DNA from 3 places in the Arthrobacter sp. 10T413_2 genome. Region 2 is predicted to be linked to each of the others. Evidence: riboswitches for the same ligand, from Rfam matches in the RefSeq annotation. Region 2 holds a riboswitch; each other region holds the start of a gene.
What was found. Region 2 has a riboswitch for cyclic di-AMP ahead of AC1DBQ_RS00530 (NlpC/P60 family protein). Riboswitches for the same ligand answer to the same signal wherever they lie in the genome.
Positions count from the first base shown of each region.

Region 1: linked by a shared signal. The riboswitch ahead of AC1DBQ_RS14420 (NlpC/P60 family protein) and the one ahead of AC1DBQ_RS00530 (NlpC/P60 family protein) in region 2 are both predicted to bind cyclic di-AMP.
Region 3: linked by a shared signal. The riboswitch ahead of AC1DBQ_RS05260 (aggregation-promoting factor C-terminal-like domain-containing protein) and the one ahead of AC1DBQ_RS00530 (NlpC/P60 family protein) in region 2 are both predicted to bind cyclic di-AMP.

Region 1 covers NZ_JBFTHK010000090.1:4,001-6,719, forward strand. Annotated here, with positions in the region: gene AC1DBQ_RS14415 (sensor histidine kinase) at 1-772, shown strand, start outside; gene AC1DBQ_RS14420 (NlpC/P60 family protein) at 902-1,576, opposite strand; cyclic di-AMP (ydaO/yuaA leader) riboswitch at 1,581-1,781, opposite strand; gene AC1DBQ_RS14425 (hypothetical protein) at 1,957-2,211, shown strand; gene AC1DBQ_RS14430 (hypothetical protein) at 2,247-2,684, shown strand; gene AC1DBQ_RS14435 (cation:proton antiporter) at 2,681-2,719, shown strand, end outside.
Region 2 covers NZ_JBFTHK010000001.1:111,673-114,110, reverse strand. Annotated here, with positions in the region: gene AC1DBQ_RS00535 (HNH endonuclease) at 10-510, opposite strand; gene AC1DBQ_RS00530 (NlpC/P60 family protein) at 732-1,487, opposite strand; cyclic di-AMP (ydaO/yuaA leader) riboswitch at 1,783-1,953, opposite strand; gene AC1DBQ_RS00525 (M23 family metallopeptidase) at 2,091-2,438, opposite strand, start outside.
Region 3 covers NZ_JBFTHK010000018.1:26,645-38,893, forward strand. Annotated here, with positions in the region: gene AC1DBQ_RS05250 (bifunctional glycosyltransferase family 2/GtrA family protein) at 1-687, opposite strand, end outside; gene AC1DBQ_RS05255 (hypothetical protein) at 864-1,325, opposite strand; gene AC1DBQ_RS05260 (aggregation-promoting factor C-terminal-like domain-containing protein) at 1,510-2,313, opposite strand; cyclic di-AMP (ydaO/yuaA leader) riboswitch at 2,313-2,472, opposite strand; gene AC1DBQ_RS05265 (sensor histidine kinase) at 2,653-4,329, opposite strand; gene AC1DBQ_RS05270 (response regulator transcription factor) at 4,333-5,073, opposite strand; gene AC1DBQ_RS05275 (hypothetical protein) at 5,312-6,232, shown strand; gene AC1DBQ_RS05280 (winged helix-turn-helix domain-containing protein) at 6,767-7,630, shown strand; gene AC1DBQ_RS05285 (SixA phosphatase family protein) at 7,731-8,258, shown strand; gene AC1DBQ_RS05290 (hypothetical protein) at 8,398-8,955, shown strand; gene AC1DBQ_RS05295 (hypothetical protein) at 9,026-9,709, opposite strand; gene AC1DBQ_RS05300 (TetR/AcrR family transcriptional regulator) at 9,718-10,380, opposite strand; gene AC1DBQ_RS05305 (YhgE/Pip family protein) at 10,377-12,249, opposite strand, start outside.

The DNA.
Region 1 (2,719 bases), on a different contig from region 2:
CGCCGGGGTCGCGGGAGTCGTGCTGGCGGGCATCGTCGGATGGCTCAGCGCGCGCAGCGCCATCCGCCCCCTCGGCGACGCCTTGGCCCGGCAACGGCGCTTCGTCCAGGACGCCAGCCATGAACTGCGCACCCCCTTGACCATCCTGGACACCAGGATCCAGCTTGCCCAGCGCAACACCGACCCCGGCTCCAAGCAGGCCCAGGACCTGGCCCGGATCCGGGAGGACGCGGCAACGCTGACCGGGATCGTCAACGAACTGCTCCTCGCGGCCACCACCGACGCCCCTGACCGCTCGGCAGCGCCTGCCGACCTCGCCGACACCGCCTCCGGCGTCGCCGAGGGCCTGCGGCTGGTCGCGGAGCAACGGGACGTGCGCCTGGACTTCTCCCCCGATGCCAGGCCGCTGGCCCGGATCGACGCCAACGCCTTGCGCCGCGCCGTCCTGGCCCTGGCGGACAACGCTCTCTCCCACACCCCACCGGGCGGCCGTGTGACCATCACGACGGCGATCGAGCAGAACCGCGCGGTCATCACCGTGGCGGACACGGGGACCGGGATCACCGGCGTGGACCAGGCAAGGATCTTTGACCGCTTCGTGCGAACTTCCAGCACCGGCGGAACGCAGGGACAGCGGAGCTTTGGCATCGGCTTGGCCCTGGTCCGGGAGATAGCCGTGGCTGCCGGCGGCGCCGTCGAGGTTGCCTCCACCGGCGACGCCGGCACGGTCATGAAGATGACGCTTCCGCTGGCCGCGGGCGGGAACGACTGAGAAACCGGAGAAATCCGTGGTAATCCGGGCAAGGGAAAGACCGGCGATCGCTTGCCCCCAAGAGAAAATCGATCGCCGGTCTTTCCGGACTGGGTGGCCCCTGGAGGGGCCGCCTGGCTCCTACCGGGTTTACGCGCGGACGAAGGTCACGCCGCCGGTCGCGGTGAGCCAGGACAGCGGGTGCACGATCGTCTGGTTGGCGCCGTTCATACCGCCGCTGATCACCTGGCCGTTGCCGGCGTAGATGCCGACGTGGCCGGACTGGACCACCATGTCACCGGGCTGCGGGGCCGCCACAACGGTTCCGAGGCCAAGGAAGGCCCGGGGCCCGATGTCGCCGACGGGCTTACCGGCCGCGCCAAGGGCCTTTTCCACCATCGCGGTGCAGTCCTGGGTGATGCCCAGCTGGCTGTACGCGGCAGAAAGCATGATGGCGTTGCGGCCACCGGCGGGCGCCGCGGCCGMGGCGGGCGCCGTAGCGGCCTGCACCTGCACGGACGGCGCAGCGGCCGCCTTGGGTGCTGCTGCGGGCGCTGCTGCGGGAGCAGCGGCAACGGGCTTGGGCTGTTCGATGACCGGCGCGGCGACAGAGCTCACTGCGGGGCGGTCGAAGCTGATCTTGACGCTTGAATCGGCGCTGACTGGCGCGCTGAGAAGTCCCTTGACTTCCGCGGCGGAGGCCGGAGCGGCGTCCCGCTGCACGGGTGCCGGGGCTGCGTTGGCGGCCATTCCGCTGGTGAGAACCAGGCCGGATGCMGCCGCAAGGACGGCGGCATGGCGCGCAAAAGTATTGATTGAAGACATGGATGTAGCCTCTCCCAATGCCTGCGAGGTGAGCTGTCGGATTCGGATGGGAGTCACCCGGCCGCACTCCCGGGCCCGTKATTGCGGGCACTGTGCGGCTTCACCCCAAGGCCTGCGTATCAGCAGGCCAAAAGTGGTTTCCCCGTCTCTGCCGGTCGTTGGTGCGAGTTACCCCCGGGCCGCGGCAGAGTTAGGCAATCGGCTGGGGAGCGCCCGTATCGGAGACAACAGGCACTTATCCACCGTAGCGCGAACCGCAGGCTAATGTCACATTCAGGTAACGGCCACCACAGTGCGGTCCGGKAGTTGCCCATAGGGCGGCGCAGCTTTTCGACCATAAGATGATGCCATCAGCACCACCTTGGAAGCGGAGGCCCGAAATGAACAGCCACTGTGTCGCCATCTGCCAGTTGAGCAACCAGCCCCAGGAGGATTTCGACGTCAATACCMAACTGCTGATCCTGGACGGCCCGGACGTCCATGTGTCCACATGGGATGCGGAGCCTCGGGACGGCGGCTTCGACGAACACGTCCTGAACGACCGGGTGGACGCCCTCGGGTTCATGGTTGTCAACGACTGGGCCTTCCTGGACGGCAAGGCCTACGCGGTAGTGGAACGGKGGTCAGGAACGTAGGCGCGCTGCACCCTCCACGGGACTAGTCTCATTCKATGACAAAGGATTCGGACAAGGGCCACGAMGGCGACCAGGTGTTGTGGCGCGGTGAGCCCGAGGAACACGACTATCCGGCTGCCGCTCGTTATCTCTCGTTGCTCACCGATGACGCCAGGGCCGCCGCCATCGTGGAGTCGTTGCGCCTGGCGCCGCTAACCCATCACGTGGCCAAAGACATCCTGCGGGCCTCAGGCCTGCCGCTCCTGACCCGGGACAACCCCCATGTGGCCTCCGACCTGGCCAAGATTGCKGACGGCCGTCCGCTCTCCCCCGTCCTCCTGGTTCGCGGGGACCTCGACGCCGGAGTCGCGGCCCAGATTGCCGACGGCTATCACCGGGTCTGCGCTTCCTACCTCACGGACGAGAACACAGACATTCCGGTGAAGCTTGTTGCCCCGATTGGCCCGGGGCCGTCCCGCAGTCTCGAGCCATGACCTTCCTGACCCTGGCGCTGATCGCCGTCGTCGCC
Region 2 (2,438 bases):
GGCGGTAGGTCAGGCTGCCGATTCGGGCAGCAGGAACGGATCCCACGCGGGGGTCGGCTTCTCGAGTTCCTTGATCTGCCAGATGGTGCCCTTCGGGGGACCCGGTACAAATCCGAGTTTCCAGCCCATCTCTGCCGGCGTGTGGTCGCCCTTGGCATTGTTGCAGCGCAGGCAGGCGGCCACGAGGTTCTCCCAAGAATCAGCGCGGCCCCGGGACTTGGGCTGGACGTGATCGATCGTGTGGGCTGCCTTGCCGCAGTACGCGCAGTGGTGGGCATCGCGGCGGAGCACGCCGCGGCGGCTGACCGCCGTCATCGTGTTGTACCGCGGTCGGATGTAGCGGTTCAGGAGGATCACGGACGGGCGGCCGAGAATGTCCTGCGGGCCGACAACGGGGTCGTCCCCTTCAGCCACCACGCTTGCCTTTCCGGTCAGGACAAGGACGAGCGCCCGGCGGAAGGTGATGACCGCCAGCGGTTCATATCCAGCATTCAGAACGAGAGTGCGCATCCGCATACCTCTTCACGGCCGCACCCGCCAGGGGCACAAGGGCCGGCTGCCCTGTGCATGGTCGGGCTATGGATCGACAAGACAAGAGTAAACACTCAACTGCCAGATCACCGAATGTTTTTTCGGCGGCGCGGTCTCCAGTGCGGAAAATTCATGCCCCGGTAACACGAAAGACCCCCGCCTCAAGAGGCGGGGGTCTTTGAAAGTGCGGGGGCTTGTGCCTAGCCGCCGACGCGGATGAAGACCGGGCCGGAACCGACGTTYACGCTGTAGAGAGCGGTGGTGCCGCCGTTCCAGCCGCCGTGGACTGCCATGCCGTTGCCGACGTAGACAGCGATGTGGGCCATGCCCACGCCACCGTTCTGGTAGTAGGCGAGGTCGCCCGGACGAGCTTCGGCGGCGCTCACGGTGCGGCCGAGGGACAGGTAACCTGCCGGCCAGCCGTGGTAGTGGATACCGGCCGCGGCCAGGGCGTTGGTGGCAAGGGCGGTGCAGTCCTGCGCCACGCCGAGCTGTGCGTAGGCAGCGGCAGCGATAGTTGCGCCGGCGCCGCTTCCGATTCCGGCAGGGGCCAGGGCAGCTGCGCCGCCGTTGACGCCGGCCTGGGCGCCGCCGGCCTGGGTGGCTGCGGTCTGGACCTGCACGACGGGCTTGGGAGCCTCGACGACGGGAGCCGGCGACGTGGTCACGGCGGGCTTCTCGTAGGAGATCGCAATGGTGGAAGCAGCCGAAATCGTGGCCGGAGCCGACGACTGGACTTCCAGGGCGGAAGCGGAGGTGGATTCGCGCTGAACATTGGTCTCAGCAGCGTTGGCTGCGATTCCGCTGGTCAGAACCAGACCGGAAGCTGCGGCGATGACCGCGGCCTGACGGCCCATGCCGCCGGCGTTGTCGCCGACTGCCTTGGCAATAACAGCCAGCGAGTTGGTCTTTGTGACCTCGGCGCGGTGCCGTGCAACGGTTGCACGAGTAGTCATTAAGTTCTCTCTTTCGTGATCCTTGGACCGCGCGTTTTTGGGCGCGGACTGAGGACGCTCCGGCATCTTGGGGGTACGCCGGATCGCCCCGAAATGGGTTACTTAGCGAAGGGTGTACTGCGAAGACGCGCCAAAAGCGGAAACTGCATGCTGTCCGGACTCGGTAGCGAATGAGCCAGCGGAACGTGATCCCATCCGGGCGCCGGCAAGGGCGGCACGTGATGTGGATGTGAGCGGGCTCAAAAKAGCCGCGCCAGTGCGCATACGCGCAGCATTGTGGCGTGAAGACACGAAAGTAGCCTCTCCCAATGCCTACGAGGTGAGCTGTCGGATTCGGATGGGAGTCACCCGGCCGCGCTGCTTCACTGGGAAGCGTTGCGACTTAACCCCTAGGCCTTCTTTCGAAGGCCAAAATTGGTTCCCCCGCCCCTGCCAGACGATGTAATGCGAACGGACCTTGAGCGGTGGCAGAGCTAGGCAATCCACTCAAGAGCGCCAACTTCGKAAAAGTTGGCGTGCTTCAAACCCTACAGGACTCCGGACCCAATGTCACATTCAGATCACGGCGTGTCACGGGAATTTGAGAGTTGTCCATCGTCTTTATTACAGCYAGCCGAGGKGGTCAACAACGTCGCCGTTGACCATCACTTCAAAGTGGAGGTGGCAGCCCGTGGAGGCGCCGGTGGTCCCGCTCAGCGCGACGACATCGCCGCGGGAGACCTTCTGGCCGACCTTCACCGAGGACGAGGACAGGTGGTTGTACGTGGTCTCCAGACCGTTGCCATGGTCAATGACCACACGGTTGCCGCCGCCGTAGGGGTGCCATCCGTTGAAGGTCACGGTGCCGCTGGCGGCGGCGTGGACCGGCGTGCCGCACTGGGCGGCGAAATCCTGGCCGCGGTGAAACTCCCCCGGACCGCCCGTGATGGGGCTGACGCGGTAGCCGAACGG
Region 3 (12,249 bases), on a different contig from region 2:
GGCTACGTCCGCCCGGATCGCCTTGAAGCCGCACTGGGCGTCGCTGAAGTGGGCGCCCATGAAGGACTGCAGCAGGAAGTTGTAGCTGCGCGAGATGAATTCCCGCTTAGGCCCGCGGACCACGCGCGAGTTGCGGGTCAGCCGGGTCCCGATCGCGAGATCGGAGTGCCCCGAAATGAGCGGGGCAAGGAGCGGGCCGAGGGCCGCCAGATCGGTGGAAAGGTCCACATCCATGTATGCCAGGACCGGCGACGGCGAGGCAAGCCATACCTTGCGCAGCGCATTTCCTCGGCCTTTTTCGGCCATATGGACCACGTTCACCTCGCGGAGCTCGCGGGCTACGCGTTCCGCCGTCTTGAGCGTTCCGTCGGTGCTGGCGTTGTCCGCCACCGTGATCCGGAAGGAGTGCGGGAAGGAGACAAGAAGATAGGCGTGGAGCCGGCGCAGGCACGCTTCGAGGTCCCGCTCCTCGTTGAAGACCGGGATGGTGACGTCCAGCAGCGGCGTGCCGGTGCGTGTGTCAATAGGTGAGCGCCGGCCGCCGGGGGCGGTGAGCGGCCCGCCGAACCGGGCCGGGGCTGGCGCGTCGGCCACGGCGAGCCCGAAAGGTGCGGCGGGTGCTGCCGGACCGGCCGGCGTCGCCGTGGAGTGTGGCAGGGTTCCTGAGGCCTGGTCTGTGAACGTCATGGCTCAACTTTCCCGGCGGCCCATATGAGGGCTTTAGGGTCAAGCTGTGCGGGGGCTGTGGAAGTCCGCCGGCGACGCACGGAGTCGTCTGCATTGCCCGTGCTGCCGGAGCTCCGTACAGACAACCGGGGGCGGTGCCCACACGCGGTGGTGGTGCACTGCCCCCGGTTGGTCCGTCAGGGAGCCAGCAGAGGACAAACGTTCGCTGCAGTGCCCGGTCCGCTGAACCTCCTCAGCTCCGAGTTGTCCAGGTTGAGGGCATAGTTGACGTTCCCGGTGGTCAGGTACAGGCCGTCCGGCGAGGGGAGCAGCAGTAGATTCCTGCCGGTGGAGACTACCTCAACGCTGTCGCTAAGGAATGTGTAGCGGCTGGTCCCGGTGATCACGTAGTTGAGGGTCTTGCCGTTGGCCGTCAGCGTGATTTTCAGTCCTGGCGACGTACTGATGACAGTGCCGGCAGGCGTCGCGATGTTTTTGAACTTGCCGGTGAGCTGCGCCGTGACCGGAAAGCCACAATTATCCAACGTGAACGTGGCTGGATCGGCGGGTTGCGGAGGACCCGACGGCACCGCCGCGGCCGGTCCGGCGCCGACGAAGAGTGCGGCCGCGAGGACCGCCGGAATTGCCCATTTTTTCATGTTGTGCTCCTGGAATTTGATTCCGTGCCCTGGAGCGGGCACCCCGCGTACGTGGTGAATGGAGGCAGCGGTGCCCAAGCGTCCCGCCCCGACCTTGAGAAAACCTTGTCCCCTGAAATACGCGAAGGCCCCGGATCACGATGGATCCGGGGCCTCCTGGGCGCTGCGGGCTGGTGGTGGGGGCTTAGTACCAGTTGTGGGACAGGTGGAAGTTCAGTGCACCACAGGGGGAGCCGTAGCGCGACTTGACGTAGTTCAGGCCCCAGTTGATCTGGGTCCGGTAGTTGGTCATGTAGTCCGCGCCGGCGCTCGCCATCTTCGAGGCGGGCAGGGACTGGACCACACCGTAGGCGCCGCTGCTGGCGTTCGTGGCAGTCGTCTTCCAGTCCGATTCCTTGGTCCATAGCTTCTGCAGGCACTGCATCTGGCCGGGCGCCCAGCCATAGCTGCCCAGCTGGGCAGCGGCGTAGGCCTGTGCCCCGGCGGGGTCGTCGATGGCGACCGGCGCCGGTGCCGGTGCGGGAGCCGCTGCGGGAACGGGAGCTGCTGCGGGAGCGGGCGCGGGGGCTGCTGCGGGAGCGGGCGCCGGTGCGGCCGGGGCAGCGGGGGCGGGTGCCGGTGCTTCGGCGGGCTTGACCTCCGAGATCTGAGGTACTGCGCCGCTGGGTGCTGCAGCAGCCGGTGCGGCGACCTGGACCCGCTCAAAGTTCAGCTTGGCCAGGGGATCGGCCATGGTGGCCGTTTGCGAGCTCGCAACAGTGGCCCCGTAGCTGCCCGGCTCTGCGGCCTGGCTGGCGGCGGCGCCGCCAGCCACCAGTACTGCGCAGGCGGCGGTGACGACGGCGGCGCGGCGTCCGGTGATGCCGAGCCCGGTGGCCAGCCGCGACAGGGCGGACGCCTGCGGTGCCGGTGCGGCACGGTGGCGTGACTTGCCGGCGCGGGAATGTGAAACGCCGTCAGGGCGCGTTTGTACCTGGAATTTAGTCATGATGGCCTCTCAACGCCTGCGGAGTTAGCTGTCGGGTTCGGATGAGGTCATCCGGCCGCACGGAATATCACGTGTCGGCTTCACCCCAAGGGCGCATGTGTGCAGAATGCCCGGGAACTCTGGGTCCCCCGCCTCTGCCTGGTCCAGCGGAATCCGGGAAGCGGCAGAGTTTGGCGTCCATCCGGATATGCGGCACAAATGGAGGCCGCACTCGAAAAACGGTACAGGACTACTGAGCTTAAGTCACATTTGGGTAACGGGAGTCACAGAGGCGGCGTGTCGCGTTGCGCGAGATTCCCGCGCGCGTGCCCGTAGTCGACCCTGTAGCCCCGGTGCCGGTTACGCCGACGGCGGCACGGCCGGGAGCCGAACAGCGAACTCCGTCCGGCCCGGCCGGGACGTGACCTCGACGGTCCCCCCGTGGGCCTCCACGATCGAATGGACAATGGACAAGCCCAGCCCGCTGGTGCCCTCGGACGTCGGTGCAGGCGCCGTGGCATGTCCGCTGACGTTGCTGCCTGCCGCACCCCCGGATCTGCCGGAAACAGAGCCGGAAAGAAGACCGGTAGAAGAGTCGGAAGCGCCGCGGGCAGCGGACCCGGACCGGGCCCCCGCCGTAGCTACCGCAGGGCTGCCTGCGGAGCTGGCTGCGGAACCGGCCGCAGGATTGGTGCGCGATGCGTCAGCCCGCGCGAAACGGGCGAAGACCCGGCCGACGAATTCGGGGGCGATGCCGCTGCCGTTGTCCGTCACCGTAACCACGGCGCTGCCGTCCGCTGAACGCATGACGCCGGTGACCACCTTGGTCCCCGGTTCCGTGTGCTTGCGCGCATTGGACAGGAGATTGGCGAGGACCTGGTGAAGCTGGGCCGCATCGCCGCGCACCACCACCGGCTCATCCGGCAGTTCCAGCTGCCAGATCCGGTCCGGGGCCATGACCTTCTCATCGCTCACGGTCTCGACGGCCAGCTGGGTGAGGTCGACGTCGGCGACCTTGAGCGGCTGCCCCTCGTCCAGGCGCGCCAGCAGCAGCAGGTCCTCCACCAGGGTGGTCATCCGTTCGGACTGGCTTTGGACACGGGCCAGGGATTTCTCGCCGTCGGGCGTGAAGTGCTCGGTCATCCGCATCAGCTCCGTGTAACCGCGGATCGCCGTGAGCGGAGTGCGGAGTTCGTGCGAGGCATCCGCGACGAACTGCCGCACCTTCATCTCGCTCTCCTGCCGCGCCTCGAGGGCGTTGGAGACGTTGTCCAGCATCTGGTTCAGCGCGTAGCCCACGCTGCCCACTTCGGTGCCGGGGTGGGCGGCCGACGCCGGGACGCGCACCCCGAGCGCCACCTCGCCGGCGTCGAGCGGCAGGCGGGAGACCTTGGTGGCCACCTCGGAGAGCTGCTCCAGCGGCTTCATGGTCCGCCGGATCACCGCCGTGCCCGCGAGGCCGATCAGCACGAGACCGCCGGCGGACACCACCACCATCGTCCACACCAGAGAGGCCAGGGTGTCCTGCTTCTCTGCCAGCGGGAGCCCGGTGACAATCACGTCGCCATACGGTGCACGCACGGCCATGAGCCGGTACGCCCCGGCCGAAAGCGTCCGGTCCACCGGCACACCGTTCGGGGCCAGGGCGAGGAGGACGGCATTGTCGTCGGGGGAGAGGCTCTTGCGGGTGGCGTCCCCGGCCAGGAATCCGGCGCTGCCGACCTCGCCGTCCTCCAGCCGGGCGTTGAGCGTCCCGACGCCCTGCCCCCGGGCCTCGAGGGGGTCGGGGCGGCCGCCCAAGCTGCCGGACACGGGCCGGCCGAACTCGCTGGAGCGGTGCGAGGCGTCCCCGAGCTGGCCATCGAGCTGCCGGGTCAGGAAGAGGTCCATGGAGGCGTAGCTGAACAGCCCCACAGCGCCGCAGATGGCCACGAGCAGCCCCATGGCAACGAGGACCAGCCGGGTGCGCAAGTGCCATGTGGACGGGTTGCGCCAGTCGCGCCCGGGGACGCGGGTGACGCCGGAGAGGGTGGGCACGGATCAGTCCGCCGGCTTCAGGACGTAGCCGGCGCCGCGCACCGTGTGGATCATGGGCGCGTGGTTGGCGTCGACCTTCTTGCGGAGGTACGAGATGTACAGTTCCACGATGTTCGCCTGGCCGCCGAAGTCATAGTCCCAGACGCGGTCCAGGATCTGGGCCTTGCTGATAACCCGCTTGGGGTTCTCCATGAGGTAGCGCAGCAGCTCGAACTGCGTGGCGGTCAGATGCAGCTCCTCGCCGGCCCGGGTGACTTCACGGGTATCGATATTGAGCACAAGGTCACCCACCACGAGTTCGGCGGTGTCCATGGCGGCCACCCCGGAGCGCTGGACCAGCCGGTGCAGGCGCAGCAGGACCTCTTCCATGCTGAACGGCTTCGTGACGTAGTCATCGCCGCCGGCCGCCAGGCCGGTGATGCGGTCCTGGACGGCATCCTTGGCCGTGAGGAACAATGCCGGAACCTCCGGCGCGAACGCGCGGATCCGGCTGAGCAGCTCGACGCCGTCGAACCCGGGAAGCATCACGTCCAGCACCAGCACGTCGGGGCGGAACTCCTTGGCAAGCCGGACGGCGCCGGGCCCGTCGGCCGCCACGGCCACGGACCAGCCGGCCATCCGCAGGCCCATGCTCATGAGCTCGGAGAGGCTGGGCTCATCGTCCACCACCAGCGCGCGGATGGGGGAGCCGTCCGGATGCGTGAGCTGGGGAAGGTTGTTGGTCATGGAGTGCGAAGTGGCCATGGGACAACTCTCCGATCTGCCGGTTAGGCGGGGCTTTGGGGACCCTGTGCGGCACCTGTGAATCCCAGCCTAGCGAGCTGAACGCCCTTCCGGGGGCCGTCGGGGCTGCTTCGGAAGAACTGTGGGTAGCAGGTCCGCCGGAAGATCACAGGCGCGGCTGTCGGCCCGCACAGCGCAGGCACAGGATCGCTCAGCACTCTGGGGTGAACATCGATCCGCATCTTGAAGGAGAAGCACCATGAGCGGTCAGCATCCCGGAGCCGGTTCCGGCCCAGTCCCTGAACCCACGGCGCCCGCGCCCGTCACGACGCCCCAGGGAGTCCGGCCCCAAGCAGCGTGGCAGCATGACACCCCGCAGCATGACACCCCGCCGTACGACGCCTCGCAGAACCCGGCCGGTCAGCGCGGTGACGGCGCTACCCCCGGCTGGGGCGCGCCCTCCGCCGATGCGACCGTTCCGGCCTCGGCCCCGGCCTGGGGCATGCCCCGGCAGGAACTGCCCCCTCCAGCAGCCGGCTGGGGTGCCCCCGGAGCCGGATCCAAAAATGCCTCGGCGGCCCAGCCCTGGACGCTCAAGCGGGGCCTCGCCGTCGCCGGGGCGGCAGCAGTCCTGGCGGTCGGCGCCGGGGCGGGCGTCTACGCCCTGACCTCAAGTTCTGCGGCAGCCGCTGGCACGGCGGGCGGCCTAGCCGGCGGCCAGGGCTCCGGCGCCCAGGGTTTCGCCCCGGGCATGCCGGGATCCGCGCAGGGCGGAACCGCGGGCGGTGGAATGTCCGCGCAGGGTGGTCCCGGCAACTTCGCGGCCGGTGGAATGGGCGGGCTTAACTCAGCCGTGCATGCCGAATACGTCGTGCTGCAGGGAAGCGACTACGTCACCATGGCCGAGCAGATGGGGACGGTGAGCGAGGTAAGTGCGTCCTCCGTCACGGTCAAGAGCAGCGACGGGTTCGCGCGCAGCTATGCACTGGGTAGTGACGTGGTGGTGAGCAATCTGCAACAGCGGCGCCAGCAGGCAGGCGGCGGCACGGGCACCCAGCTGAGCGTGACGGACATCGTCGCCGGCGGGACGGTGCGGATCGTAGCGGCCAAAGATGGCTCCGGCTACACCGCAACGTCCGTCATGGTGGTGGCGGCGACCTCCACCGGTCAGTCCAACTGACCCCGCGGGGGCGCCCACTGTTGCCGGGTCCGGCGGGCCCGGCAGCACGCCCACTCTGTGGACTGCGACGGCGGGAACGCCGGGTTTTGCCGATTCGACCTGCTGTGAACGATTTCCGCAGCTCAGCGACTCTGGTCGAACATAATTCGGAGTGAAGCGCTTGCCGACCACTGGGTCAAAAAAACGCTTGTTATTTTATTACGTGCGCCAAATTGTGATTTGCACTACACTTCCGGAATTCGTCTCACTATGTGGAACCTGCGGTCCATTGTTACTTGCACGTTCGCATTGTTACGTTGCACACTTCAATTGTGAACAAGAACTCAACAGCACCTGCAGCTGCAGCTTCCTGGGTCAGCACACCCGCTGGTACCGAGATGCGCTGTTGTCGAATGCACGCCTAACTTTTACACCCCAAGAGTTTCTAGGCATTCGCCCCCCAGCCCAGAGTCGGGCGCCCCTCCCCAGTTTTCATTGCGGGGAAAGTAGCATTCGAGCCGCGATGACGGCCATTCACATTGAGGTAAGCATTCCATGTCAGTTGCATCCGGATACGTCCACATCTCCGTCCGTAACGCCAGCAAGGCCGGCCAGACCTCCGGGATCCGCCAGGGCTTTGGTGGCCGCTCCGCATTCGCGCCCGCCGGTTCGGCCGGCACCTTCCCGGCCCCCGGATATGCAGCCCAGGGCTACAACCCTGACTCCTACGGTCAGCTCCGCGCCGTTCCGCCCGCCCCGGCCACGGCGCCCACTCCCGTGATCGCTCCGGGTGCCGGCAGCGCGGCCCGTCCTGCTCCCAGCGACAACGTCGCCCGCGGCTTCGTGCTGTACATGGGGATCGACGAGGAAACCGCGGCCGCCGCCGGCACCTCGATCGCCAAGCTTGCCCAGGAGATCCGGGCCTACGCCCAGTCCCTTGTCGCCGGCGCCGAAAGCTACGCCGCCGTCGCCGTCGCGCCGGCCAGCGCCCCGGGTTCCGCCCTCGACGTCGTCCGTTCGACGTTCGGCGACCCCACCGCCGCTGCCCGCCAGCGTACCGAGACCGCCCGCCTGCAGCAGCCGCAGGATCCGCGGCCGTCCGGCGTGCTGATCGATCTGGCCCGCCGTGAGGTGCACCTCGACGGCGAATCCCTGAACCTGACGTTCAAGGAATTCGAGCTCCTGAACTACCTCGTGGAGAACGGCACCCGCACCGTAGGCCGCGACGAGCTCCTCGAAGGCCTATGGCGGAACGCCGAAGAGGTCCCCAACGAGCGGACCATCGACGTCCACATCCGCCGCCTGCGTTCCAAGCTCGGGCGCCTGGCCAACACGGTCCGCACCGTCCGCGGCCAGGGCTACCGCTTCTACGAGCACCCCGAGGTCGTCGTCTGGGCCGCTCCGGAATACTCGATCTAGCCTTGGCTTCACGCAAAGCGTCCGTTCCTCCTACTGCGGGGACGGGCGCTTTCGCTTTCGCGGCACGATCCCTCGGCGCCTGCCGCATTAGGATTGGGGCATGAGCGCGCATCACATCAAACGGCTGGTGATCATGAGGCACGCCAAGTCCGACTGGCCCGGCGGGGTGGCCGATCACGAACGGCCGCTCGAAGAGCGCGGCCACAGGGATGCTCCCGTCGCCGGAAAGTGGCTACTCAAACACGACGTGGTCCCCGACTTCATCCTCTGCTCCAGCGCGCTCCGGACCCGCCAGACCTGCACCTGGGTGTGCCACGCGCTCGGTGACAAAGCGCCGACGCCGAAGCTTGAGGACGGCCTGTACGCCGCGCCCGCCTCGCGCATGCTGGCGGTGATCAACCACGTTCCGGATACCGTGAACACGCTCATGGTGATTTCGCACATGCCCGGTGTCCAGGATCTTGCCATGCACCTGGCGTCCCGGGATTCCGATCACGATGCGTACATGGACGCCGCCACCCGATATCCGACCAGCGGGCTGACCGTGCTGGAAACGGAGAAGTCGTGGGCCGAACTGGACGGCCAGGACGCGCGGCTCACCCATTTCAAGGTTCCGCGCGCCAAATAACCGCCCGGCCGCCCGGGCGATGATTCCGGAGTCCATGGCTACCGGCTGCATTCTGCGGTTTACTGTTCCTGTTTGCTGATGTGGTTTTTCCAATGGTCTTGGGGCAGGTAAGGCAACCTCAGAGAAAAGGTGGATCAACGTGGATTCAGGGCAGCTCATAGGAATTATTATCGGCATCGTTGTGGTGCTGGCGATTGTCGCGGTCGCCGTCATGGTCAGCCGCAGGCGCAAAGTCGCCGCGGACCGGAACCGCGCTGCTGAAATGCGTGAACAGGCCAAAGCCGACGAGCTCACGGCGCGGGAACGCGAGGCCAAGGCGACGCGGGCCGAGGCGGACGCGCAGCAGGCCGAGCTTGAGGCCGAACGCCTGCGGCAGGAAGCCCGCAGCCGCCAGGAAGAAGCCGAAAAAGTCCGTTCGGGCGCGCAGGAGCAACTGCGCAAGGCCGACGAACTGGACCCCGACGTCGTCACATCCGAGCACGACGATGCGGCAGCGGAGACCCCCACCCGGCGGAGTTTGCGGTCCGAGCCGGTCACCGGTGAACCGGTCACCGGTGGACCAGGGGCCGGCGAGCCGGTTCCCGGCGCGCGCGTTTCCGGTGAAGAGCGTAACCCGGACGGCGTGACGCAAGCCGACTCGGCCCAAACCCACACCACGGATACCAACCCGCCGGACGACAGGCCGCGAAACCTCTGAGCCCGGAATCAGGAACCCAAATTCCGGAGCCCGGAATTCCAGGGCCGGAATCCTGCGCCGGCCGGCGTACTTAGCGGCGGGCGGAGTTCCGGGAGGGCGCTTTCGCACTGGGTGACTTGGCGGGTGTTCTTGCTGCGGGGGACCGGACCGGTGATTTGGCCGCCGGTGATTTGACGGAGGGGACCCTCGCGGGTGCCTTTGCCGCGGACTTGGCGGCCGGCCGCGCAGCCGCCGGACGTGCGGTGGTTCCCCGCGCCGTCGTTCGCGACGCCGACGGCCGCTGGCTGGCGGTCCTTGCCCCCGCGCCCCGTGAAACCGGCGCCGGACGGCGCCGCGGAGCCTGGCCGGGGGCGCGCCGGCCGCGGCTCCTGCCGGGCAGGGCGGTGCCGGCGAACAACAACAGCAAGGTGACGGCTCCGGCCGCGCCGGCCAGATAGAAATACAAATCCGGGTGTGCGGAATCGACGCGCGTGGACAGGGCATTGGGGTCCGGGTTGAAGGCTAGGCCCCACTGGCGCAGGAAGGCGATTCCGAACGCGATGAAGAGGATGCTGCCGGCCCCGCTCGCCACCAGGGTCTTGTGCCGGCGCCGGATCACGACCTCGGTCACGCAGGCCACATAGGCCGCCGAGGACGTACCGAGGAACCACACGAACACGGTCTCGTTCAGGGTGATCCCGGTCAGGATCAGGAGGGCCAGGGCGGCGAGAAATGCTCCGATGGCGATCTTCCCGCTGATACCCATGTGACGCATGTGAATAATCATGCCTGAGCGGGCGGCTGCTTCACGACGTAGCCGCGCATGGAGGCCATAATTGCGGCCACACTCTGCTCGCGGGTCCGCTCCGGGTTGTAGGCGTGGCGGTCCAGTCCCACCACGAAACAGGCGCCGAAGATGGCCGCTTCGAGGCTTCCCCGGGACACTCCGGGATCCACGGGATAGACGGCGGCGACTCCGTCGATGGCAGAGCCGATCACGGCGAGCAGGCGTCCGCGGAGCTCGGCGAAGGTGTCCTGCCATTCGCTGGGGGTCCGCCAGTTTTCGCTGACCCAGAGCCGCGCGAAGGACGGGTACTCGGCCATGAAGTCCATGGCCTGGCCGATCATCTCCTCCATGGCGGCGAGGGGATCGGCGGAGTCGTCCCGGACGCTCAGGAGTCGCGCCATGAGGATGTCCACGCCGTGGCGCAGAAGCTGGGCAATGAGGTCCGACTTGCTCCCGAAGTTGTAATACACCGTGCCCTTGGACACCCCGGCGGCCGTGGCGATCTCGTCGACGGTCACGCCCGCCGCACCCCGTTCGCCGATCAGTTCCATGGACGCCTCGAACAGCTTCTGCTTTGTGGCGTTGGTGCGGCCGGGACGGAGCTTCTTCTCGGGCTCTCCGGGGGCCGCCGTGCTGCCGCCGCGTTGGCTGATGGTCATACGGCGATCTCCGGTTTCAGCGTCTTGAGGGTCCAGTACTTGTTCTTGCGGACGGCCGCGGTTGACATGGCCAGTCCCAGCAAAGTGTAGCCAACCAGGCCGAGCATGGTGGGCAGGATGATCGCGAGGTCGGCCCCGTAAATCAGGTGCCGCATGCCGCTGACCACGTAGCCCATGGGCATGATCTGGTGCACGACGTGCAAGGGCTCGGGCGTGGTCTGCCACGGGAACGTGCCGCCGGATGACACCAGCTGCAGCACCAGCAGGATGAGCACCACGAGCTTGCCGGGCGAGCCCAGCAGCGCCACGACGCCCTGGATGATGGCGCTAAACGCCATCGCGGCCGCCAGCATGAGGAACCACATCAGCACCGGATGAGCGGGGTCCAGTCCGAGCCCCACGTCCACCACGAGGGTCAGCAGGCTTGCCTGGACGGCGGACACCGCGAGGAACGGAAGCCAGCCGCCCGCAGCGATCTTCCAGGCGGGCGCGTTGGAGGCCAGTGCGCGCTGGGTGACCGGGCGCATGGCCTGGACCAGCATGAAGACGCCGATCCACAGGGCCAGCGTAAGGAAGAACGGCGCCAGCCCGGCGCCGTAGGATCCGGCCTTGGCCTGCGAGACATTGCTGACCGCGACGGGGTCGGCCATGACCTTGGAGAGGCTGTCCTTCTGGGCGTCGTCCGGGTTGGGAACCTTGCCTGCGCCCTGGGCGAGTTCCCCGGCGAGGGTTCCCGCGCCGTCGGAGGCCGTGGCCGCGCCGGTCTCCAGCTGGGCCGCGCCGTCGTCGAGTTTCTGGGCGCCCTGCACGAGCTTGCCGGCACCGTCCACGGCGTTCTGCTGGCCGGCGGCGAGGGTGGCGGAGCCGCTGGCGAGCTGGTCCGCTCCGGCGGAGGCCTTGTCGACGGCGTCGCTGAGGGCGGGCGCCGCACCGGCCAGCTGCGAGGCGCCGGCGCTGACGGCGGCGGAACCGTCGGCGAGTTTCTGGACCTGGGTGGCGGCAGCCTGCAGTTTCGCGGCGGAAGCGGCAGCAGCCGGCGAAGGCGCGGCCGGCGCGGGAGTGGCGTCGACGTCGGCCACCACCGCATCGGCCTGCTCCTGGGTGAGGACGCCGGCGGCGACCAGATGGCCGGTCGATGCCACCACCCGGCTCCGCTGGCCCTGCGCGGCAGCTTGTTGCGCGGCCTGGTTGGCGGCGGCGAGCTGGCCGGGGATGCCCTGCATCGCGGTATTGAGCGCGGCGTTGCCGGCAGCCACTTGGGCGGCGCCGTCAGCCAGCTGCTGCGCGTTGGCGGGCAGGGCCGCCGTCTTGTCCTTGAGCTGGGTGAGGCCGCCGCTGAGCTGGGACGCCCCGGAGCTCAGCGACGTGGCGCCGTCCCGGAGCTTGACTTCGCCGTTGTAGAGCTCGGTGGCGCCGCTCTTGAGCTCGCCGGTGCCCTGGTGCAGGGTCACCGTGCCGTCATGGAGCCGGGCGACGCCGTCGGCCAGTTGGCCTGCGCCGTCGGAGGCCTTGAGCATCTGCGTATGGATGGTGCCGAACCCCGTCAGGAGCTGGTTGGCGGTCTCCTCGCCCACCTCCTTGGCCACTGTCGTGTGCACGGCCGTGGTGAGTTTGTCCACGATGGTGCTCAGGAGGTAGTTGTTGGCGTCGTTGGTGGTGACATTGAGCATGGCCTGGTTGGCGGCGTCGAAGCTGCCCGGAGATGCCAGGTTCGCGGAAAAGTCCTTCGGGATCTTCAGGGCAAACGCGTAGGTGCCGTTGCTGACGCCCTGGTCGGCTTCCTCGGTGCTGGCGACCGTCTTCCAGTTGAAGACGTGGCCGTCCACAAGGCTATCGGCCACCTTCCGGCCGGCCTCCAGCCGGGTGCCG